4 regions of the Bacillus sp. MUM 13 genome follow, and region 1 is predicted to be linked to each of the others. Evidence: riboswitches for the same ligand, from Rfam matches in the RefSeq annotation. Region 1 holds a riboswitch; each other region holds the start of a gene.
The links. Region 1 has a riboswitch for S-adenosylmethionine ahead of BIV59_RS08280 (LLM class flavin-dependent oxidoreductase). Riboswitches for the same ligand answer to the same signal wherever they lie in the genome.
Positions count from the first base shown of each region.

Region 2: it holds a riboswitch for S-adenosylmethionine, as region 1 does, so the genes downstream of both, BIV59_RS10535 (MetQ/NlpA family ABC transporter substrate-binding protein) here and BIV59_RS08280 (LLM class flavin-dependent oxidoreductase) in region 1, are expected to answer to the same signal.
Region 3: it holds a riboswitch for S-adenosylmethionine, as region 1 does, so the genes downstream of both, BIV59_RS05790 (sugar ABC transporter substrate-binding protein) here and BIV59_RS08280 (LLM class flavin-dependent oxidoreductase) in region 1, are expected to answer to the same signal.
Region 4: it holds a riboswitch for S-adenosylmethionine, as region 1 does, so the genes downstream of both, BIV59_RS05020 (YezD family protein) here and BIV59_RS08280 (LLM class flavin-dependent oxidoreductase) in region 1, are expected to answer to the same signal.

Region 1 covers NZ_MLYQ01000027.1:21,528-25,298, reverse strand. The annotation lists gene BIV59_RS08290 (ABC-F family ATP-binding cassette domain-containing protein) at 1-33, shown strand, start outside; gene BIV59_RS08285 (ATP-grasp domain-containing protein) at 112-1,062, opposite strand; gene BIV59_RS08280 (LLM class flavin-dependent oxidoreductase) at 1,101-2,150, opposite strand; SAM riboswitch class I at 2,248-2,354, opposite strand; gene BIV59_RS08275 (class I SAM-dependent methyltransferase) at 2,438-3,631, opposite strand.
Region 2 covers NZ_MLYQ01000034.1:19,309-23,079, reverse strand. The annotation lists gene BIV59_RS10550 (putative hydro-lyase) at 1-41, shown strand, start outside; gene BIV59_RS10545 (hypothetical protein) at 238-450, shown strand; partial or broken gene BIV59_RS24325 (hypothetical protein) at 651-836, shown strand; partial or broken gene BIV59_RS10540 (L-lactate dehydrogenase) at 1,254-2,207, shown strand; SAM riboswitch class I at 2,404-2,514, shown strand; gene BIV59_RS10535 (MetQ/NlpA family ABC transporter substrate-binding protein) at 2,654-3,472, shown strand; gene BIV59_RS10530 (methionine ABC transporter ATP-binding protein) at 3,487-3,771, shown strand, end outside.
Region 3 covers NZ_MLYQ01000017.1:33,061-36,831, reverse strand. The annotation lists gene pepF (oligoendopeptidase F) at 1-409, shown strand, start outside; SAM riboswitch class I at 531-690, shown strand; gene BIV59_RS05790 (sugar ABC transporter substrate-binding protein) at 956-2,029, shown strand; gene BIV59_RS05785 (sugar ABC transporter ATP-binding protein) at 2,076-3,614, shown strand; gene BIV59_RS05780 (ABC transporter permease) at 3,583-3,771, shown strand, end outside.
Region 4 covers NZ_MLYQ01000014.1:30,619-34,389, forward strand. The annotation lists gene BIV59_RS05010 (ABC transporter permease) at 1-291, opposite strand, end outside; gene BIV59_RS05015 (M55 family metallopeptidase) at 305-1,129, opposite strand; gene BIV59_RS05020 (YezD family protein) at 1,602-1,760, opposite strand; SAM riboswitch class I at 1,987-2,090, opposite strand; gene BIV59_RS05025 (amino acid permease) at 2,457-3,771, shown strand, end outside.

The sequences.
Region 1 (3,771 bases):
GTGGAAGATTGGGCGAATGAAGGCCAAAGCTGACTCTTTTATAGCCTTAACTGCATAAACAAAAACCATCTTTGGGTGCTCCAAAGATGGTTTTTGTTATATATGAATATCTTATAAACGGGCTGGTTCAACTATTTTCAATTCATTGCCCAATAGCCTGGCTAATTCCAGCATGCCAAATTTCCCTGCCGCTTTTTCTGCATCGCTGTTATAATTTGTATTTGTATTAATGTCATATGTGAAGATTTCCCCTTCACTGTTTCTGATAAATTCAATCCCGGCAACAGCAATTTGATTTTCTTTCAGGAACGTTTCGTATTGCTCGATAATGGGCTCCCGGAAACCTTCAATAACCTGGAATTTTGGCTTTTCAGGAACCTCCTCCCCAACAGGGCAGAATAAATCGCCAATCTGGCATGCGTCCGCCGGGCACAGCTCAAAGCCCTCAGATGTGTCGACACGGACAGCATACACAAATTTTCCGCCAACAAATTCACAGCGGGTGATATATGGCTCAGGGGATTTGATATATTCCTGAATCAGTGTAATGCCATCGACCGGTTCTTCAAAATCAGGGCTATCCACATATTGCTTCAGTGCATCAATGGAATGGAACAGCTGGACCCCAAGTCCCTTTCCGGCACGGTTATGTTTGGTGATAAAGGATTCTGCACCCAACTTCCCGGCTGCTTCTATAATCATATCTCTCCCGGCTGCAGCGATGGTTTTAGGTGTTTTAATGCCATGGCTTGCTAGTGCCGTGTATTGATTGACCTTGCTCACTTCCAATCGGAGAGCCCGGCTGCCGTTCAGGACCTTCCGTCCGTGCTGCTCAAGCCATGCCAAGACCGACTCGGTAAGTTCAGGCGCAAAACGGTGGCCCCTTGTATGGGAAGAAGCGCTCATTCTGCTGTAAAACACGCCTTCCGGCGGCTCCTGGGATAAGTCCACCAGTCCATGGTCAAGATGCCACTCTTCATAAGGCAGGTTCAGTTCATTCAATCTGTTTGTCAGATGCTCTGTCCATTCGCTGTTTTCGTGAATGATGTAAATTTTGCTCATTATTATAGCCTCCTGTTATAAGCTTCAAAACTTGACCGTCAGGCTTTTGTTTTTTGGCGTTTTTTCTCCACAAGCGGTTTTACCTGTTTCGCGAAGCGCTCCATTTCTTCCAGCTGCGGTGAAAACTGAAGCAAAAGCAAATCTACTCCCGCTTCTTCAAATTTAATGATACGCTCTGCAATCTGTTCTGGAGTCCCAATAAGGTTCGGGCGCAATCCCCTGTTGGAGACCGAATAATCATAAAGCTTGACCTGCTGCTCAAGCTGCGACTTATTAACGAAATCATTATATCCGGCATATGCACTGGATTCTTTAACATCCGTAATTCTCTTAAGTTCTTCCTGTGCTTCTTCTTCACTGTCCCTGCAGATTACATAGGCGGCCAATCCAAAAGATGAGAAAGGCTGTTTTCCTGATTCTGCCCGTCTTTCCTTCATTCCTTGAATTTTACCCCTGATTTCTTCAACTGTTCCGCCATGCATCACATATGCGTCACATTTTCCCGTTATCACCTGTTTGCCGCGTTCACTTTCACCGCCGGCATATAGGATTGGATTAGGCCGCTGCACCGGTTTTGGGCTTAAATGGGCATCTTTGATATCATAGTACTTTCCCTTATAGGAAAAGACATCTTCTTTCCATAAGCCCTGAATAACATCAATGAATTCTTCCGTGCGGTCATATCGTTCATCATGGGCCGTAAAGATCCCTCCATACTGGCGAGCCTCTTCCTCCCACCAGGCTGAAACAATATTCAGCGTGAATCGGCCATTGCTTATCTGGTCGATATTCGCCGCCATTTTTGCTGTAACAGCCGGATTATGGAATCCAGGCCTGACAGCGGTCATAATTTCGATTTTTTCGGTCACAGCAGCAAGCCCTGCTGCTGTAGTCCAGGCCTCAAGCGAATCTTGTTCAGGCCCTTTTATATCATTCAAGTAAAGTTCAGCAATCAATGTCGTATCATATCCCCACTGTTCTGCAGCCTGGATGACAGTCTTGGCATATTCAAAGGTTGGCGGCATGTTTTCATCATCTACATTTCGAAGCCATCCGCCAAAGATGGGAAGCCAAAATCCAAATTTCATCTCTCTATCTCCTTTTCCATTCAATTCTGCCTTCATCTTGAATAAAAAAACACACAAAAAAACTTCCCCCGATAAGAAGAAGTTTCGATTTATCCCCTGCTTATCTGCCAGAGTGCATGACTCTGCTGGAATTGGCACCATTCTGACTGTGTCAGCGGCTGCCGGGCTTCAAAGGGCCAGTCCCTCCACCTCTCTCGATAAGTACTATTCAATTTTTACATAAATTAATCCTACTACGAACCTTGGTTATCCGTCAACTTTATTGTTAGATAATTTTCAATAATACATTAATATGTTTTTTCACAGACAAGTGTGTAGGTTTTTGGAAGCCCGATATCGTGGATTTTATGATTCGGCTCCTCCTCCAGCACCTTAATTACAAGTCCTGATTGGCCAATTGCCGTAATCAGCTCGCCTATGGACCATTTTCTTTGGACCACATTTGACAGGCTTTCCTGCTCTTGCTCGGGCATATGCTTGGTAAATGCCACTCTATTATTTTCTATCTGTGAATCAAAATAATTGCCGGTTACTTTATGTTTTTTTCCTGAAGATGAAATCAGCTTCGTTGAAATAGGATGAAACTCGTGAAGGACAAATCTTCCGCCCTTCTTCAGCAAGCCCCTGATAACCTCTGCTAACGGCTGAAGGTCGATTACATAATGCAGAACGCCAAGCTCCATTAAAACAAGGTCATATTTTCCGCCAAGCTCTGCTTGAGGCAGCGAAAGAACATCTGAAACGATATAGTTTATATCGACTCCGCAAGAAGCTGCCAGTTCTTCTGCGAATGCTTTATTTTCTTTTGAAAAATCAGCCACCGTAACCTCTGCACCCAGTAATGCCAGTGCTGCTGCTTTCACTCCATTTGACCCCATCAAATGGGCTACTTTCTTTCCATTAAGATCACCTAAATACTTATAGAAGGGATGCAGCCTCCAAGCAGGGTTCTGCCTGATCTTTTCTGCCATGTCTTCCGGGCGCCCGTACCTGTTAATAAGCGCCAGATAATTATTCTGGTTCCAGGCCTGCTCATTATGCTCGGTGAATCCCTGCTGCTGCTTCAATAGATGGGCATGGATGCTGCTGCTGAATCTATTCATTTCTTTATCGTATAAATGGCTGTAAAGTGAACGGCACCAGATCTCTTCGCCGCCATGCGGAATGGCTATCCGGTATGGATCTGTTTTAACAGTGGTATTGTAAAAGAAGCTTATTACCGCTTCTATTTGGTTGATCTTAAGATGAAACTCTGCCTTTTCCGGGGTTTTCACGAGTTGAGAAGGCTTGAAGGTTTCAAAAAGGCTATATGCCTGCTGAAGCAGATCCCATTGTACGCTTACGGTTATTTTATCTTCGTCCTCCAGAATGACCCCCTGCAGCAAAAGTGCTGAAGCCCCGGTAAATTCATAGGGTATTCCCGCATGGTTTAAAAGAGAGCCTATGTGAAGGATGCCCGTATAATAAGTGTTGTCTTCCATATCCTATCCCCCATTTTTGTCAAAGCCTGTTTCGTTCTCATCCTGCTATAGCGGGTCATATATTTCCGCTTAAAAAATCTTCATTTTATGTAAATGCTCTTTTCTTAAAGATTGTTGTTACTTAAATAGTTCTGCGAGGA
Region 2 (3,771 bases), on a different contig from region 1:
TTATTACAGATATGAAGGATAGCCGCTATTCGATTTTATAAATAGGAAGAAAATATAGGAAAGCGACGTTGCATTAACTGAAGCGTCGCTTTTTTATGGGATTTATTGTGTCAAAAGGTTGAAAAAACGATACCTGGTGTATATTCCGTTCTTCAAGCATATACGCTATCCAGCCCATAAAATCTCCGTTGTCATTTCTTTACATGGAAGCGACTTTTTTAATTTTGGAGGGAAGATATGAAATCTAAATTGCTACTGTCCGCTGATACACCAGAACAACTGCGCCCTATCGATGTAGACAGGGTAATGATGGCTGCTTGCGAGCAGGGCTGTTTTAAGGATTTCAAAGATTGGCTGATATCTCACCGACTGCAAGAACGAACCTGGCAGCTGGTAAAGGAATTTACGGAAAGGATTGCAAAGAATATTTCGAAGAATAGGAGAATATAAACTGACCTAATCTAAATGCAGAAGAGAAGGATATCAAAATTGTCCGTACGTTGTATCACCAATTGAAAAAATCCAGAAGGGTGATGATGGAAAGTCCTTTATCGTTAAAGCCCAATGAATTGGAAACAGGGGAGTTTGTGGATACCGTTGTTTCAGCCGATTTTTATTGCGATTTTATTTTTGTTTTTAGCGGCTTGCAGCGAGGGGAAAAAAAAGATAATTTCAATCCTAAATATGCTTAAATGGCTCTTATGATACTTCGTACTTATTACAACTTTTGTTCATCATTCAATACCAATAAAGAAATGGCAGCACCCGCTCAACGGTTGGGAATCACCGAAAAGGTTTTTGATATAAAAGATAACTGTTTTATCTTCCTTTCGTGAGTGTGTTGTTTTCTTGGAATCATTATATATCGGGATTTTATAAAGTAGCATAAAAAGTTCATCATTTCCTCGATAAGGCACATATGCCTGCGTGGACTGAGACACGACACGCTTGAGATTACTTTCCAAATGGCAACTGACTATTACGAGGTTCCGTTAGAAACTATATTTAAAAAAGGAAGGTTCTAAAAAAAGGTCCCATATAAAATAGGATACATCGCTTACTATCTCGAAAAAATCTTGACACATATCCAGATAAACTGTATGAATATAAATATTCAGAATAATGATTTATCATTTTTGCGAGAGGATAGTCTTCACTTTCTGATCTAGTTTCTATGCAGTTATCAAAAATCGAGAAAACGAGAAATTACTATGAAAGACTATTCTATAAATAGAATACGAGGAGAAGTTCAGATGAAAAAATCCGTGCGTAAAATTGGAATTATTGGGGTAGGAAATGTCGGAAGTGCCGCGGCCTTCTCGGTGGTTCATCAAGGAATTTGTGAAGAGTTAACCCTTGTCGATATTAAAGAAGAGAAAGCGGTTGGTGGGCAATCGATTTTGCTGATAGTGTAGGCTTTATGTCGTCGCGTACGAAAGTGACATCTGGAAGACTGCTAGATTTAAAGGACCACGATGTCATCCTTATTAGCGTTGCGGGTGAGCCCTTAAAACCTTGGGAAACACGATTAGATTTATTAAAAGGTACCTCAGCAATTATAAAGGAAGTTATTCCTCCGTTGAAAGATGCTGGATTTGAGGGGATTTATGTCGTTGCAACGAATCCATGCGATATCATTACCTATTTAACTTGGAAACTATCTGGTTTACCGCGTAACCAAATCATTGGGACAGGGACGGCACTAGATAGTAGTCGTTTTAGAAAGATTCTCTCTGAATATCTGCATGTAGATCCTCGTAGTATTACAGGATACACACTTGGGGAGCATGGTGAGTCTCAATTTGGCGCTTGGTCACATGTAACAGTTGGCGGCAAACCCATTCACGAATATATTAAAGAAAATAAAAACGAGATCGAACCTTTTGATTTTGATGAAGTCATTGAACATACGAAACGTGAAGGCTGGAATATTTTCAACCGGAAAGGAAAAACAGAATATGGTATAGGGAACGCACTTGCCTTTATTGCCAAGTCAATTCTAAATGACGCCTATACAATATGCCCCGTGTCGGTTGTATTAGATGGCGAATATTGAGGAAAAAGGACTTGCGATTGGTGTTCCAGCAGTACTTTGCCGTACAGGTCTGAAACAGGTGATTGAACTTAAATTAGATGAAAAAGAACTTGTGCTGTTCAACCACTCTGCTCATGTGATAAAAGAAAATATTGCTTCTTTGGAACTTTAATATTTAAATCGATTTGTATCATGAGTGGCTTTAGGAACACTGTCTGCATTTCTTCTCTATCTGATTTAAAAATTTAGTCTGTAGATTATGGATATAACCATCTATTCATACTTTTTAGAAAATTTATTCTAAAAATAATATTGACGCAATTCGACAAACACATGTATAGTATACATACTGAAATAAATCGAATATTATCTTATCTAGAGTGGTGGAGGGAAAGGCCCGATGAAACCCGGCAACCAAGTCTTTTAAAGGCTCAGGTGCTAATTCCTACAAAACGGAAATTAGTTTTGTAAGATAAGAGAAGTTGTGTGCATTCAAACCGCTTCTCTTTAGAGAAGCGGTTTTTTGGTGCTGTATGATATTACATAACAACTAGATAAGAGATAGGGAGTATTTCAGACCAGATTCCAAGTAAACAACTAAGAAAAGGAGAGTTTAAAATGAAAAAATCAGCAAAATTATTATCTATTAGTCTAGCTATCATTTTATCATTGGCTTTAACGGCATGTGGCGGGACAAGTTCAAAAGAATTAAGTACAAAGAAAATTACAGTGGGTGTCACCGGTGGACCACATCAACAAATCATGGAGCAAGTTGCTAAATTAGCAGAAAAAGACGGTCTAAAGATTGATATTAAAGTGTTTAACGATTACAATACACCGAATGCTGCACTTAGCGAAGGAAGTCTCGATGCCAATAGCATGCAAACATTACCTTTCTTAAAGGGCCAAATTAAAGACAAAGGCTATAAAATTACAGATGTCTTCAAAACAGTTGCCTTTCCGATGGGGATCTATTCTAAGAGTATAAAAGATATTAAGGATCTTAAAAAAGGGGATTCAATTGCCGTTCCCAATGATCCAGCCAACGAGTTACGTGCATTGCAATTATTTGAAGCTGCTGGAGTCATTAAGTTGAAAGACGGCGTTGAACAAAGCGCAACGAAAAAAGATGTGGTTGAAAATAAATTGAACTTACAAATAAAAGAACTTAATGCAGAATCACTTCCAGCTCAACTTGGTGAAGTGACTGCCGCAGCTATAAATACAAACTTTGCAATGGGTGCAGGTCTAACCATTAATAAAGATGCGATTTACCACGAACCTATTGAAAACAATCCTTACCCGAACTATTTTGTCGTACGTACTGAAAATAAAGATGATGCAGTCATAAAAACGATTGAAAAATACTATCACTCAGATGCTATTAAAAAATATATTGCCCAAAAATTTGGTGGTTCAGTTGTGCCTGCTTGGTAAGGAGGAGCCCATATATGATCAGCCTGCAGCATGTATCGAAAACGTTTGAAGTCGGAAATAAGAAAGTTGAAGCATTAAAAGATGTTTCGATCGAGATTAAAAAAGGGGAAATTTTCGGTGTAATCGGATTTAGTGGTGCCGGAAAGAGTACATTAATCCGCTGTGTGAACGTACTTGAAAGACCCACCAGCGGAAAGGTTTTAATTGATGGCACGGACATCTTAACTTTGAAGAAAAAAGACCTTCAAAAAGTTCGTCAAAAAATAGGGATGATTTTTCAAAGTTATAATCTCTTAAAG
Region 3 (3,771 bases), on a different contig from region 1:
GGAATATCAGCGAAGAGTATACATGCATGCTGAAAATGGCCATCCCCTAACTGCAAAAACCTTGTCTGAAATAAAAGGAAACGTTCTTGCCGGCTTTTGGGGAGATGCTGTAGAAATAGATGAAGATGCAAGCTTAACCTGGATGCGCCAGCCGCATTATTATATGGGTTTATATCCGTATACCTACTCTGCAGGATTGACCGCATCCACAGCAGCTGCCCAAATGATCCAGGAAGAGGGCCAGCCGGCTGTTGACAGGTGGCTGGAAGTCCTGCGCGCAGGCGGAACAAAAAAACCGCTGGAACTTCTGAAGCATGCTGGAGTAGATATGTCGAAGCCGGAGTGCATCAAACAGGCAGTATCCTATGTTGGCTCCCTTGTTGATGAATTAATTGCTTTATATGAATGATATATAGAAGTTTGATTTTAATTTATCGACAATAAAGATTTTTCTAAAAACTGTTGCAATAAGAATCAGATGATGGTATATTCACCACAGGAAAAAAATTGAATAATGTTTTGCTTTAAAACTCTTATCCAGAGTAGGCGGAGGGATTTGGCCCGATGATGCCCAGCAACCGACTGTAATTCCGTTGTGAGACGGGGCGCGTGATAAAATGCGCCGGTATTTATACCAGAGGGCACGGTGCTAATTCCAGCAGAAAGATTATTCTTTCTGAGAGATAAGAGGTTAGAAGATCTATTTTTGTATTCTTCAAGCCTCTTTCTTTTACAGAAAGGGGCTTTTATTTTTTTGCTTTGTTTAATCTTGCTGCCAGACTTCCGTTTTCAGGTGCGCAGTTTCCGGAAGCAGTTATGCTTTCGTCTCACAGAACTCATTAAGAAACAACAATCTAAAAAAAGAGCCTTTAAAAATGGAAAACAGGAGGGTATTCGGCTAAAAGAGAAATTCCAGGAGTCAGAAAAACTCAAATATAACGAGGGAGAGAAATCAATGAAGAAAAATATATGGAAATCATCAATGGCCTTAATTTTTATTTTAATGCTGCTGGCAGGCTGCCAGCCGCATGTAGGGAAGCAAACAGCTGCTGATTCAAAAGCAAGTGATAAAAATCCGCTTGCAAATAAGAAAGTGGCACTTATTATGCAGCAGAATCTTGGTACATTCTCTGCACAATATATCGATGGTGTGAAGGAACAGGCTGCAAAATTTGGGGGGAAGGTTACAGTATTCACCTCTGATGGAGACCTTGCAAAAATGTCCTCTAATGTTGATGCAGCGATTAATCAGGGCTTTGATGCCATTTTAATTGACCATGGCACAAAAGAAGCACTAACAGCCGGCGTGAAAAAGGCCATTGATAAAAAAATTCCCGTTATCGCATTCGATGCTGAAGTCAGTGTACCGGGTGTAACAGTTCTTGAGCAAGGGGATCAGCAGATGGCAGAGGCTACGCTTGAAAAACTGGCAAAGGATTCGGGAGGCAAAGCCAATATCGTGAAAATTTGGGTTGCGGGATTTGCACCGATGGAAAGAAGGCAAATTGCCTATAAAGACTTTTTAGCCAAAAATACAGGAATCAAAGAGGTTTCTGCTTTTGGGGCAGCTACTCAAAATACGGCTCTTGACACCCAATCGCAAATGGAAGCTATTTTAAAACAGTATCCTAAAAAAGGCCAAATCACAGCAGTATGGGCTTCTTGGGATGAATTTGCCAAAGGGGCGGTGCGGGCCATTAAACAGGCGGGCAGAACGGATATCAAAGTTTATGGAATCGACATGAGCGATGAGGATCTTCAAATGATCCAGGATAAAAACAGCCCATGGGTGGCTTCAGCTGCAGTTGATCCAAAGGATATCGGAAGAATTCAGGTTCGTTATGCTTATCAAAAACTCAGCTCCGGATCCGCGCCTGATAAAGTAAAGTTAAATCCGGTGTTCGTCACCAAGGAAGAATTGCCGGCAGAACAAATTACGACAGCAGAGCTCAATAAATATGTGAAAGGCTGGGGACACAGCGAGCAGGGATACACAGAAAAACTCAAAGACCTGGAAAATGGGAAGTAATGAATTGTAAAGCCCAGCCCCAGGCTTATGGAAGGGGGAGCATAAATTGAGTGCTAAATTGCTGGAGATGAAAAGCATTTCGAAATCATTCGGCCAAGTGAAGGCCTTGAATAAGGCAAAATTAGAGCTGAGAGCAGGAGAAGTGCATGCGCTGCTCGGAGCAAATGGTGCCGGTAAAAGCACACTGATTAAAATTCTTTCAGGGGTGTTCACTGAGGACAACGGTGAAATTGTATTGGACGGCAGAACCGTCAGCTTCCGCTCTCCTAAGGAAGCCAAAGACTGTGGAATTCATTGCGTGTACCAGGAGGTGGATACAGCCATTGTTCCGCAATTGTCAGTTGCTGAAAATATTTTGCTGGATTCATTTGCCGCGGAAAGAAAATGGTTTGTATCAAGGAAAAAGATGCTCAAACAGGCACATGACGCTTTGATTCAGCTTCATGCAGGGGGGATTTCACCTGATAAGCCGGCGTCTGCTCTCACCCTGGCAGAAAAACAAATGGTCCTGATAGCACGTGCCCTTGTCAGGGAGGCAAAAATCATTATTTTTGATGAGCCGACAGCCCCTCTTTCGCTTGAAGAAACACGGCATTTATTTGAAATTATCCAGAAGCTGAAAAAGAGGGGGGTAGCAAGCATTTTTATCTCTCACAGGCTCCCGGAGGTTTTTGAAATTTGTGACCGCATTACGGTAATGAGGGATGGAGAAGCAGTAGGAACGTTCCTTTCCCCGGAAATCACCCAGCAGCAAGTGGTAGACAAGATGCTTGGCAGCCAGCTGAGCATGGAGCTATTAAGACCCGGGAGCAAAATAGGAGATGTGCTGCTTGAGGTCAGGCATTTGGACGATGATGAGATGCTTAGAGATATTTCTTTCTCTGTTTCAAAAGGAGAAGTTGTCGGTGTAGTGGGTCTTGTCGGAGCAGGGAAGACAGAACTGGCCAAAGCTCTGTTTGGCCTGAGTCCCTGGAAGAGCGGGGAGGTCGTTGTACACGGGGAACATTTTAGATTTAAGCATCCCTCTCAGGCAATTAAGGCTGGCTTTGCCCTTGTACCGGAAGAAAGGCGGAAAGAGGGGCTGTTTATCGGGGAATCTGTCCAGGCCAATATCACTTTTCCTCATCTGAGGAGATTCTCCAGCTATTCATTTTTAAAGAAAAAGGCGGAACAAAAATATACAGAAGAAATGATTGATACACTTGGAATAAAAACGCATAGCAGCCAAACTCCCGTAATGAACTTAAGCGGCGGAAATCAGCAAAAGGTAGCTATCGGAAAGTGGATGTCCGGACAAGCAGAAATTTATCTGTTTGATGAGCCAGCCAAGGGTGTGGATATAGGAGCAAAGAAGGATATTTTTCAGCTCATACACCGCCTGGCCGGCAGCGGAAAGGGAGTTCTTTACTTTTCATGTGATATTACTGAAATTCTTGCGGTATCCGATCGGCTTCTGGTTATGTATGATGGAGCAATTGTGAAGGAACTGACAGCGGCTGAGGCGACACAGGAGGAAATCCTGCTGTATGCAAGCGGAGGAAAGGAAGATGGAAATGAACGGGAAATTCATCGGGTTTTTATTTAAATATGGAGCCATCCTTTTAATGGTGCTGATATTAATTTATTTTAGCTTGGTGAATGGCGCATTTCTTTCTTATGGAAATATATCGGACATTCTGAGGTCCATATCCATCGTTACACTGCTTGCTTTAGGAGTCACATTTACGCTGATTGTGGATGGC
Region 4 (3,771 bases), on a different contig from region 1:
GGAAATGGGAAAGCCCCTCCCGAGCATATCGTTTACTGTCTGTGATGGTTTTTTTATGGACGGGCCGAAGTCTAAAACCGCAAGCGATTTTAAATAGGCACCATATTGTACATAAAGAGGTTCATCTAAATGATAAAAAGCTTTCAAGTTCTTTTGAACAGCTTCATTTGTAGCTCTTTCTTCATTAAATGGCGACCCCGGGATAGAATGCATAAGAAAGAACGTCATGGTTACTATCAGCCAAAGAGTCACAATCATGGAAACAAGCCTTTTGATTATGTATGATTTCATCTAAAAGCTCCCCTTAACAAAATGTAGTTCTCATCGCTAATTCTGTCATGACAAGCATAGCCTGGTAAGCTTCAAGGATATCCTTTGACTGGAAACGGACAGTGCAAGTGCCGGGGACGATTTCCGTGCCTGGCATCAGGTTCGCCCATTCGGCTTCTCCGTAATTAGAGAATTCAATGGCTAGCAGAGGGCGATCCGGCGGGGTAAGCGGTTTCACCTTATCTATATTTTTTATCGCATATGCCGTTTTTTCGCGGAGGAGTGCAGCCGCCTTAGCAGGAGTCAATGATTTTACAGCTGACCGGGAAATACTTTCTTTTACTGTAACGGTTGTGATATTTGGAATCAGCTGTTCAGCTTCTAAAGCGGCCCTGTCATCTCCAGCCGACATGATTACTGGTACATCGTAATACCCCGCGACATATGCGTTAAATCCCAGTTCTCCAACAGGTGTATCATTAATAAAGAAATTTCTCACTCCAAAAATCATGCTATGGGACATAACCCCCTTCATGCCTGCCCGTGCATGATATCCCACAAACATGGCTCCCGTATATGTATCATCTAGTCCCTGAACCATGGAAAACGGCTTTACATCTCCTGTAATCAGCTGTGTTTCAGGATGGAGCCTTTCGATAAGCAAATTGTTCATCTTAGAGTGGCTGTCATTGACGATCACCTCGCTTGCTCCTTCTTCAAAAGCAGCAGAAACTACACTATTTGCTTCATCCGTCATAATGAGCCGGCTTCGTTCATAATTGTGCTGAGAAGAGTCAACATGAGTATGGTCAGCTAGACCAGTGATTCCCTCCATATCGACAGACACATATAACTTCATCCCCAAATCCACTCCCCTTTTAAAATGTTATAATTTTCTTAAAATTATAAATTATAATACTATTTCTTGCAAACTAAATCTGGCTCTATTAATAGCATTAGCCTGCAGAAAAAGCTGCTAGCATGGTGTTTTTTCTTTCTGATAAAAAATTTTCAATTCCTGTCTTCGTTACTTTATTATCTCGAAATAAAAATTAGTATTGTTTACAAACCGTTTCGAACCAACAAAACCTATAAGATAAACTGGATTGATCTCTCTTCTGCATGATTCAAAAGGCTGTTTTTGTAAACATTGCTGCTATGAAACATGGTGGCTGATTTCCGCTCCAGGATGCTCGCTCTAATCAACCTGACTTGTCAAAGGGAACACGCTCTTTTCTAAATGCTCTTTTTTTAAAGATTGTTGTTTTTTAATTTGTTATGTGAGACGAGCAAAAAAAAGGAGCTGCCTTCCGGAGAAGGTGCTCCTTTTTTCAATTCTTTCTTTCATTTTGTTTTTTAATGATAGGAAAACGCTTTTTCTCCGTGGTATCAATCTGTGTAATTTCTCCATCATGAACCGTAATCAAGATGGAGCCGAATTCCAATTCTTTAAGACTTGAAAGAATATATTTTATTTTTGATTCATCCATTTTCACGGCTCCCCCTTATGTATATACACACTTCCCAATCATTAGCCCATCACTTGCAGATCCCCTGGGCAAAAATAAATCAGTTTTGTTCCAGTTACACTTAACCTGCTTTTTCGTCAGAATTCCTTCACCTTTTTGCATTTGCAAAAACCATGACTGAGCTTTACAGAGAAAAAAATAAACCCCTTCATATTTAAAGAAGAGGTTTATGCCTTAATAAGGTCTCTTCTTATCTCCCAGACTCACGCCTGCTGGAGTTGGCACAGTATTCTCCATGAATCTGCTGCCGAGGCTTCAAAGGGCCAGTCCCTCCACCTCTCTGGATAAGCTTTCAATGCAATATATTCAATTATCATCTTAATATTTACAATACTTATCAAAAAACTTGGTTTTTTGGATATTTACAGAATAAATCCGCGGCTGATTTTTGTCAATTTAAATTCACGGAAAAATCAAGTTTTTTAAACATTATTAATATTTTACAATCATGATTGTAAAATTCATATTACACATTTATTCCCGCCTTCCTTAGAAATAAAGCAAATTTCCTTTAATTACCCATCGATTCTTTAGTGGTTTATCTGTTTATCACTTTACCAAACTAAAATATTATTATATACTACTAAAGTAATAAAACATGTACTTATCTTTTTCCTTATTCACATATAAATGAACTCAGCAGAAAGGTCGATTATTATGCAAAATAAAAAATGGGGAATGTGGGTATTGGCTACATTCGTTATTGGAAATATGGTTGGCGGCGGTGTTTTTATGCTGCCCTCGAATCTGGCACAGCATTCAAGTTCCTTGGGATCTTCAATAGCCTGGGGCATTACAGGAATTGGCGTATTTTTAATTGCTTTAGTTTTTGGGAATCTGGCAATCAGAAAACCTGAACTAAAGGCAGGGCCCCAAAGCTATGCACAAGCTATGTTTTCATCTTCCCCCAGAGCCGGAAGGGCAGCGGGGTACAGTATGGCATGGGGATATTGGGCGGCAAACTGGGCGGCCACTGCTTCTGTCATTATATCCTTCGCAGGTTATCTATCTGCATTCTTTCCAATTATGCAAAGCACTAAGCCGCTCTTTTACCTGGGATCATCTACTATAGAACTGGGTAAGTTCATCACCTTTATGGTTTGCACAGTCATGTTATGGGGCATTCAAGCCATTTTGGCAAAAAACTTTAATAGCGCCGGCACAATGAATCTTACTACAACTATTGCCAAGGTGCTCGGCTTTGCGCTTTTCATTATCGTGACAGTTTTCATTTTTGATGCAGCCAACCTTGGAAACGGCAAGGCATTCATTGATGCAAAAGGCAATGTTCTCTCTCTGGGAAGCCAAGTGAATCATGCAGCCATCTCAACGCTCTGGGCATTCATCGGCATAGAATCAGCCGTTATGCTGTCAAACAGGGCCAAATCACAGCATGATGTTAAAAAAGCAACCATTATTGGCCTGATCGTCTCTTTAGTTATATATGTAGGCATTACACTTCTCACGATGGGAGCATTGCCTCATGACCAATTAAGCCACTCAGAAAAGCCGTTAGTTGATGCACTAGAGGCAGCAATGGGACATCCGGGAGCTACCGTAATGGCAATCCTTGCACTTATTTCCCTTCTAGGTTCAACGATTGGCTGGATCGTTGTCAGCTCAGAGGTTCCCTATCAGGCTGCCAAGGATAAATTATTTCCTGCTTTTTTTGCCAAAACAAATAAAAACGGAAGTCCAATCCGTTCTTTGACTTTAACCAATGTCATGACACAGGTTTTCTTGTTCACTACCATTTCCAGCACAATAGGAATAGCCTATAATTTTGTTATAGTCGTGGCTACACTAGCCTATTTGATCCCGTATCTGGTTTCTGCCATTTACCAGCTAAAACTTGTGATTACTGGCGAAACATACGAAACCATTAAAGGTTCACGCAAGCTTGATGGATTGATTACGGTCCTTGCCCTCATTTATTCTCTATGGGTAATAAAATCAGGCACCGCCAATTTAG